Regions from separate parts of the Streptomyces sp. NPDC032745 genome, predicted to be linked through region 2. Evidence: riboswitches for the same ligand, from Rfam matches in the RefSeq annotation. Region 2 holds a riboswitch; the other holds the start of a gene.
What was found. Region 2 has a riboswitch for S-adenosylmethionine ahead of thrC (threonine synthase). Riboswitches for the same ligand answer to the same signal wherever they lie in the genome.
Positions count from the first base shown of each region.

Region 1: it holds a riboswitch for S-adenosylmethionine, as region 2 does, so the genes downstream of both, ACZ5WG_RS30645 (aminotransferase class V-fold PLP-dependent enzyme) here and thrC (threonine synthase) in region 2, are expected to answer to the same signal.

Region 1 is NZ_JBVING010000014.1:185,236-189,512, forward strand. Features, by position in the region: gene trpD (anthranilate phosphoribosyltransferase) at 1-877, shown strand, start outside; SAM riboswitch class IV at 1,100-1,216, shown strand; gene ACZ5WG_RS30645 (aminotransferase class V-fold PLP-dependent enzyme) at 1,436-2,836, shown strand; gene ACZ5WG_RS30650 (ferredoxin) at 2,850-3,428, shown strand; gene ACZ5WG_RS30655 (Lrp/AsnC family transcriptional regulator) at 3,436-3,717, opposite strand; gene ACZ5WG_RS30660 (rhomboid family intramembrane serine protease) at 3,714-4,277, opposite strand, start outside.
Region 2 is NZ_JBVING010000006.1:43,414-47,690, reverse strand. Features, by position in the region: gene ACZ5WG_RS17235 (cold-shock protein) at 1-105, opposite strand, end outside; gene ACZ5WG_RS17230 (MoaD/ThiS family protein) at 488-766, opposite strand; gene thrC (threonine synthase) at 800-2,074, opposite strand; SAM riboswitch class I at 2,092-2,245, opposite strand; gene ACZ5WG_RS17220 (glucosyl-3-phosphoglycerate synthase) at 2,442-3,419, shown strand; gene ACZ5WG_RS17215 (alpha,alpha-trehalose-phosphate synthase (UDP-forming)) at 3,465-4,277, shown strand, end outside.

The DNA of each region.
Region 1 (4,277 bases), on a different contig from region 2:
GGAGACCGTCGCGGAGATCAACGGCCTCGTGCGGTCCATGTACGGGCACGCCAACCTGATCGAGGTGCCGGGCCGGACGGTGGACATCGTCGGCACCGGCGGTGACGGGGCCAAGACGGTGAACATCTCGACGATGTCGTCGATCGTGGTCGCCGGTACGGGCGCCAAGGTGGTCAAGCACGGCAACCGGGCCGCGTCGAGCGCGAGCGGTTCCTCGGACGTGCTGGAGAAGCTCGGGGTCAACCTGGACCTCAGCCCGGCGCGGGTCGTCGAGGTCGCGGAGGAGGCGGGGATCACCTTCTGCTTCGCGGTCAAGTTCCACCCGGCGCTGCGTCACGTGGCCGCGGCGCGCAGGGAGCTGGGCATCCGGACCACCTTCAACTTCCTCGGCCCGCTGACCAATCCGGCGCGGGTACGGGCGCAGGCCACGGGCGTCGCGGACGCCCGGGTGGCCCCCATCGTGGCCGGCGTGCTGGCGGAGCGCGGCTCCTCGGCGCTGGTGTTCCGCGGCGACGACGGCCTGGACGAGCTGACGACCACCGCCACCTCCCGGGTGTGGTGGGTCCGCGACGGCCGGGTGGACGAGCAGTCCTTCGACCCGCGCGACGTGGGCATCCCGCTGGTCGACGTCTCCGCGCTGTCGGGCGGGGACCCCTCGTACAACGCGGACGTCGCCCGCCGCCTGCTGGCCGGCGAGACCGGACCGGTCCGCGACGCGGTGCTGCTGAACTCGGCGGCGGCCCTGGTGGCCCTGGACCCCGGCACGGGCTCCCTGGAGGACCAGATCCGCGCCGGCATCGCCCGCGCGGCGGAAGCCGTCGACTCGGGTTCCGCCCGCGCGGCCCTGGACCGCTGGGTGGCGGCCAGCAACGCGTAGTGGTTCGGCGTGTGGCCTTCGGTGTCATGTCGGCCGGGGCCGCCGGCCCGTGTTCCGGCGGCCGGAGGCCGGCGCAGCCGGGCGATGCCCGTGAGGCCGCTTGCGGCCGAGTGGTGTGAGCGCGGCGTTGGGGAATCGAGAACGGCGTGAAAGTGGTGGCCCCGGTCCAGTATGCGGACCGGGGTCTTGCGCGTGAGGGATCTTGTGGCAGGATGCTGACCAGGTCACGAGTGACAGCGTTTAGGCCCCGGCTTGCTGTCCGGCAACCCTCCTTCCGTGGCGGGGTGCCCCGGGTGATGACCAGGTCGTAGGCAGAAAGGCCTACGGCAAGCGCGGATCCCTCGACACCAGGGGTCCTGGTCTCTCGAGGAGCTTTTTCCGTGAGCAAGCGAATGCGATAGGGCGACTCCGCCCCTTCTTCACCCTCCGTACGGCCCTCAGTCGTCCGTGCGTCGAGGCAACTCCCGTACCCCACTGCCGCATGCGCGTCCGCGCATCCGTGCACCCGCGTACGGGCCGTCCGAAGCCATTCAGCCTGTCCCGCCGGGAGATACCGCCATGTCCACGTACCCGAACGCCGTCGCCACCGCCGCCGTGACCGCCCCCGTTGCCGCCCCCGTCGACCCCGCCTGTGCCGAGCCGCTGCCGGTCCTCGGCCGGGACGTCACCGTCCCGCTCGTCACCGGCGGCGAGGTCACGTACGCGGCGCTCGACTATGCGGCCAGCGCCCCGGCCCTGCAGCGGGTCTGGGACGACGTCGCCGCGTACGCCCCCTACTACGGCAGCGTGCACCGCGGCGCCGGCTACCTCTCCCAGCTCTCCACGGACCTGTTCGAGCAGAGCCGCGCCACGGTCGCCGAGTTCCTCGACTGCCGCCCCGCCGACCAGGTCGTCTTCACCCGGTCCACCACCGACTCCCTGAACCTGCTCGCCGCCGTACTCCCGGCCGGCTGCCAGGTCTTCGTCTTCGAGACCGAGCACCACGCCTCGCTGCTGCCGTGGGCCGACGCGCAGGTCACCTACCTCAACGCCCCGAGGACCCCGGCCCAGGCCGTCGAGACCCTCGAGCGGGCGCTGGCCGACCGGAACCCTTACGGCCCGGCGCTGGTCTGCGTCACCGGCGCGTCCAACGTCACCGGTGAGCTGTGGCCGGTGAAGGAGCTCGCCGCGGCCGCGCACGCCCACGGCGCGCGGATCGTCCTGGACGCCGCCCAGTTGGCCCCGCACCACCCCGTCTCCGTGCAGGAGCTGGACGTGGACTGGGTGGCCTTCTCCGGGCACAAGCTCTACGCGCCGTTCGGCTCGGGCGTGCTGGCCGGCCGCGCGGACTGGCTGCAGCAGGCGGAGCCCTACCTGGCCGGCGGCGGCGCCTCCCGGAAGGTCGCCCGCCGCGCGGACGGCGGCGTCGACGTCGAGTGGCACACCACGGCCGCCCGCCACGAGGCCGGCTCCCCGAACGTGATCGGCGTGTACTCGATCGCCTCCGCCTGCAAGGCCCTGACCGAGGCGGGCTTCGACAGCCTCGTCGCCCGGGAGCGCCACCTGATCGCCAAGGTCCGGGGCGGCCTGGCGGAGGTCCCGGCGGTCCGGATCCTCTCCCTCTTCGGGGACGACGCCCCGCGGGTCGGCGTCATCTCCTTCGTCGTGGACGGCTGGAACAGCTCGCACTTCGCGGCTGCGCTGTCGGCGGAGTACGGGATCGGCGTCCGCGACGGCCTGTTCTGCGCCCACCCGCTCGTCCGCACCCTGCTGGGCAGCGAGCCGCAGGCCCAGGGCGAGTGCGGAGCCCCCGAGGCAGCCCCGGGCGAGCGCTCGCTGAACGCGATCCGCGTCAGCTTCGGCGCGGGCACCCCCGACGAGCACGTCGACCGCTTCGTCCGCGCGGTGAAGGAACTCGTCGCCGACGGTGCCAAGTGGCAGTACCGCACCGAAGAGGGCCGCTGCGTCCCCGCGGTGTGACACCGTACGGATCATGACGTACTGGGATCCGATACCGACCGTCCGCGCCCTGGCGGGCGAGCCGCATCCGCTGTGGCGGGGCGATCGGGTGAGCCGGGACTGGTCCGGGCCGGCGCCCGACGGGTGGGAGCAGCGGGACTGGCGGAGCGTGCCCGGACCCTTCTACGCGGCCAACTCCGACACCTGCCTCACCGGGCGGCAGTGCGCGCCCGGGCACGTCATGTACGAGGACGAGTACGCCAGTGAGTTCGTGTACCGCCAGCCCCGGACACCCTCGGAGGTCCACGCCCTGATCTGCGCCGCCGAATGCGAGCCCTTCGCGTCGTACGGCGGCGACGGGGACGCCCATTGGACCCCGGAGCTGGTCCGGGACTGGTGGCGGGACCGGGCCCGGGTGCGGGAGTGGGCCGAAGCGGCCGGCCGGGGCCCCTGGGCGACCGCCCGGAGCGACTGGATGAACGATGCCGCCGCCGGGGCACGGGCGTACGTCGCCCACATCGAGGGCGACCTCGGCGACTACCTGCGCGGGTACGTCTTCCGGCTGGCCGAGGGCCGCCCGGCGCGGGCCGGGGAGAGCCTGCCCCTGCTGTGAGGGCTCGTCACGCGTCCAGGCCGATGGCGAACGCCGCTTCCAAGTCGTGCTGGGAGTACGTGCGGAACGCCACGTGGGTGTCCGTCGCCTCCACGCCCGGGATCTTGCTGATGCGGCCCGGGATGATGTCCGCCAGGTTCTCGTGGCGGGCCACGCGGACCAGCGCGATCAGGTCGTAGGTCCCCGTGACGGAGTAGACCTCGCTGACGTTCTCCAGCGCGGCGATCGACTCGGCGATCTCGGGGATGCGGTCCACGCTGGTCTTGATGAGCACGATCGCGGTGATCACGGCTGGCTGTCTCCCTCGGTGGCCGTCGCTGGTCTCCTCACTCTAGTCGTACGCCGATACCGCACCCACGCGTAGACGAAGCCGAGCGAGAAGCCCACGACATGGGCCAGGTACGCCACCCCCGGGCCGCTGCCCGCGCGGTGCGCCGCCAGCCACTGGAGGCCGAACCAGAACAGAAGGACGATCCAGGCCGGGAAGCGCAGCGGCAGGAAGAGGAGGAACGGGAACAGGCTCGTGACCCTGGCCCGGGGGAACAGGCACAGGAAGGCCCCGAGCACCGCCGAGATCGCGCCCGACGCGCCGACCAGGGTCTGGGCCGAGGAGGCGTTGGCCGCCGCGTACGCCGCCAGGGCGAGGTAACCCGTACAGACGTAGAAGGACAGGAATTCCGGTCGGCCCATCCGCTCCTGCGTCATCACGCCGAAGACGTAGAGGAAGAGCATGTTGCCGAGCAGGTGCAACCAGCTGCCGTGCACGAACAACGCGGTGAGCGGGGTCAGCAGCGCCCGCGCCGACCCGGTGAACAGCTCGTCCGGGACCACCCCCCAGCGCCGGAAGTA
Region 2 (4,277 bases):
CATCTGGATGGCGCTGTAGTGGACGAACACATCCGCACCACCGTCGACCGCGATGAAGCCGTAGCCCTTCTCCGCGTTGAACCACTTGACGGTGCCCTGAGCCATGCCTAACTCCCCTATTACTGGCCCTTGCGCAGGACCGCACTTCGCGGTCCCGGGTCAGAACTTGCGCCGGAACGCCTCGACCGGGGCTGAATGTATCTGCACCGCTGCTGTCTGCAACAGGTCAATCCGACGAGAAATCTGGACACGGGGATACATTGAAATAGAGTGAAAATTTGGCATATTGCCGGGCAACTCGGACCCGGCATATCTCGCCAAAGCCTCATAACGCGCTTGCATATTGACTCAATGTCAACCCTCACGCGACCCGCTCATATGCGGCGGGCAAGTCCAGCGGAGGGGACTTCCCCAACCCTACCGCGCCCAACCAAGCAGAATTACCCCCTCCGCTTTTACCGGAGGGGGTAATTCAGGGGTTCTTGCGTCAGCAGCCGCCGGCGACGGCGGGAATGATCGAGACGCCCGCGCCGTCCGGCGTCACCGCGTCCAGGCCGCCCTCGAAGCGCACGTCGTCGTCGTTGACGTACACGTTCACGAAGCGGCGCAGCTTGCCCTGGTCGTCCAGGACGCGCGCAGCGATGCCCGGGTGGTTCGCCTCCAGGGAGGCGATGACCTCGGAGAGCTTCGCGCCCTCGGCGGTGACCTCGGCCTGGCCGCCGGTGTAGGTGCGCAGGATGGTGGGGATGCGGACGTTGACGCTCATGGCGCTACTGCCTTTCCGGGTGTCGGGGAGAGATCAGACCAGGCCGGCGGCGCGGAACGCGTCCAGGCTGGGGCGGATGGTGGCGGTCTGCCCGCTGTCCGCGGCCACCGCCTCCAGGGTCTTGAGGCCGTCACCGGTGTTCAGGACCACCGTGGTCAGCGCCGGGTCGAGCTGCCCGTTCTCGATGAGCTTCTTGGTCACGCCGACGGTCACGCCGCCCGCGGTCTCGGCGAAGATGCCCTCGGTCTGCGCGAGGATCTTGATCGCCTCGACGACCTGCTCGTCGGTCACGTCCTCGACGTAGCCGCCGGTGCGGCGCGCGATGTCCAGGACGTACGGGCCGTCGGCCGGGTTGCCGATGGCCAGCGACTTGGCGATGGTGTTCGGCTTCTGCGGGCGGACCACGTCGTGGCCGGCCTTGAAGGCGGTCGAGACCGGGGAGCAGCCCTCGGCCTGGGCACCGAAGATCTTGTACGGCTTGTCCTCGACCAGGCCGAGCTTGATCAGCTCCTGCAGACCCTTGTCGATCTTCGTCAGCTGCGAGCCGGACGCGATCGGGATCACGATCTGGTCGGGCAGCTGCCAGCCGAGCTGCTCGCAGATCTCGTACGCGAGCGTCTTGGAACCCTCGCCGTAGTAGGGGCGCAGGTTGACGTTGACGAAGCCCCAGCCCTCGCCCAGCGGGTCGCCGATGAGCTCGGAGCAGAACCGGTTGACGTCGTCGTAGTTGCCCTCGATGCCGACCAGGTCGCCGCCGTACACACCGGCCATGACGACCTTGCCCTGCTCCAGGTCGTGCGGGATGAACACGCAGGAGCGGAAGCCGGCCCGGGCTGCCGCGGCGCCGACGGCGCCGGCCAGGTTGCCGGTGGAGGAGCAGGACAGGGTGGTGAAGCCGAAGGCGCGGGCCGCCTCGACGGCGATGGCCACGACGCGGTCCTTGAAGGAGTGCGTCGGGTTGCCGGAGTCGTCCTTGACGTACAGCTTGCCGGTGACGCCGAGCTCCTTGGCCAGGTTGGCCGCGTCCACGAGCTTGGTGAAGCCCGGGTTCAGGCTCGGCTTGGAAGCCACGTCCGCGGGGACCGGCAGCAGTGGGGCGTAGCGCCAGATGTTGTTCGGGCCGGCCTCGATCGCGGCGCGCAGGGCTTCGGGGTCCCCGGTGGGGAGGTCGTAGGCGACTTCCAGAGGTCCGAAGCACTCGACGCAGGCGAAGATGGGTCCGAGCTCGAAGCGGGTACCGCACTCACGACACGAGAGGCCGGTGGCAGGTCCGAGATCGACAGAGGTGGCAACAGTCTGTGCAGCCATGATGGCGAGGCCCTTTCTCCTCATCTTCCCCATGGCGCACTTCGCCATGAGACGGAATTGGCACCTTCCCTAGCCGGGGACCCCGCTGCTTGCTGCAAGCAGGCGCGAGAACCGACTGGAGGGTTGCCGGGGCTTCAACGGGCCGTGTCCCTCTGCCCCTCTGGATGAGCGGTATGGCACCGGGCCGCGCGCTCCATGGCGCGTCCGGGCGTTTGTACGCGGGGACCCCCGGCATGCGGTGGTCCTTCGCGTTGTTCAAGACTGTAACGGAAGGTCCGGATGGTTGAGACAGCCGTCCGAACCGCGAGATGGATCACTTTTCGGCTGAAACCGCCGAGGGCGAACGAGGAAACAGGGAGTGCCGAACGTGCTGGAAGAGGTGGAGCGCTGGTTTGCGGACCGCTCCTGGTCCGCGGCCGACCGACCGCTCGACCAGCTGCTTTCCGCCAAGCGGGCGGCAGGCACCACGGTCAGCGTCGTCCTGCCCGCGCTCGACGAAGAGGAGACGGTCGGCGCCATCGTCGAGGTGATCCGGCGGGATCTGATCGACGGGCTGCCGGTGCCGCTGGTCGACGAACTGGTGGTGGTCGACTCCGGTTCCGCCGACCGGACCGCAGAGGTGGCCGCGAAGGCCGGTGCCCGTGTGGTGCACCGCGACGACATCCTGCCGCGGATCCCCGCCGTGCACGGCAAGGGCGAGGTGCTGTGGCGCTCGCTGCTGGCGACCACCGGCGACATCGTCTGCTTCGTGGACGCCGACCTGCGGGACTTCTCCTCCGCCTTCGTGTCCGGGATCGTCGGCCCGCTGCTGACCGAGCCGGACGTGCAGTTCGTCAAGGCGATGTACGACCGCCCCCTGGCGGGCTCCCCCGGCCAGGGGGGCCGGGTGACCGAGCTGGTCGCCCGTCCGCTCCTCAACCTGCACTGGCCGCAGCTGGCCGGCTTCGTGCAGCCGCTGGGCGGCGAGTACGCCGTGCGCCGCACCCTGCTGGAACGTTTGCCCTTCCCCGTCGGGTACGGCGTCGAGCTCGGCCTGCTGGTCGACGCGCTGCACACCGTCGGGCTGGACGCGCTGGCCCAGGTGGACGTCGGCGTACGGCTCCACCGCCATCAGGACGGCCAGGCGCTGGGCCGGATGGCCGCGGCGATCTACCGCACGGCGCAGCTGCGGCTCGCGCGCGGGCACTCCCCCGGCCACCGCCGGGGGTACCCCCGGGTACGGCCGGAGCTGACGCAGTTCGAGCGCGGGCCGAACGGGTTCGTGCCGCGGACGTACTCCGTGGACACCGAGGAGCGGCCGCCGATGACCGAGGTCAAGGAGTACTCCGGCCGCAGGGTGGCGTGAGGGAACTGACGTTTGAGCGGGCAGGCCCCGGGCTAGGTTCGCGGCATGGCTTCCCAGGTACTCGTTGCAGCGAACCGCGGCCCGCTCTCCTACCTCCTCTCCGACGACGGCACACTCACGGCCCGGCGCGGCGGGGGCGGTCTCGTGTCCGGCCTCTCCGCCGCGCTCGCCCGGCAGCCGGAGGCGCTGTGGATCTGCGCGGCGCTGTCGGAGGCGGACCGGGAGGCGGTCCGCCGCGGTGTCTCCGAACCCGGCGTCCGGATGCTGGACATCGATCCCACCACGTACGACGACGCCTACAACGGCATCGCGAACTCGGTGCTGTGGTTCACGCACCACCACCTGTACGACATCCCGCGCGAGCCGGTCTTCGACGCGCAGTTCCGGCGGCAGTGGCAGTCGTACGTCGCCTACAACCACGCCTTCGCGCTGGCGCTCGCCGAGGAGGCCGGCGAGGGCGCGGCGGTGCTCGTGCAGGACTACCACCTGGCGCTGGTCCCGGGTGAGCTGCGGGAACTGCGGCCGGACCTGAAGATCAGCCACTTCACGCACACCCCGTGGGCCTCGCGCGAGTTCCTGGACATGCTGCCCGGCGACATCCGGGCGCAGCTGATGTGGGGCATGCTCGGGGCGGACGTGGTGGGCTTCCACACGTGGGCGTGGGCGCACAGCTTCATGACCGCGGCGCAGCTGGACGACGAACGGGGCATCGCGGAGCCGAAGATGGCGGCCGGGGTGGACCCGAGGGACGCGCGGTACATCGAGAAGATGACGAGGGGCCCGGTGCGGCACCGGCGGACGACCGTGGCCGTGTACCCGCTGGGCGTGGACGGCGACGAACTGCGGGCGCTGGCGCAC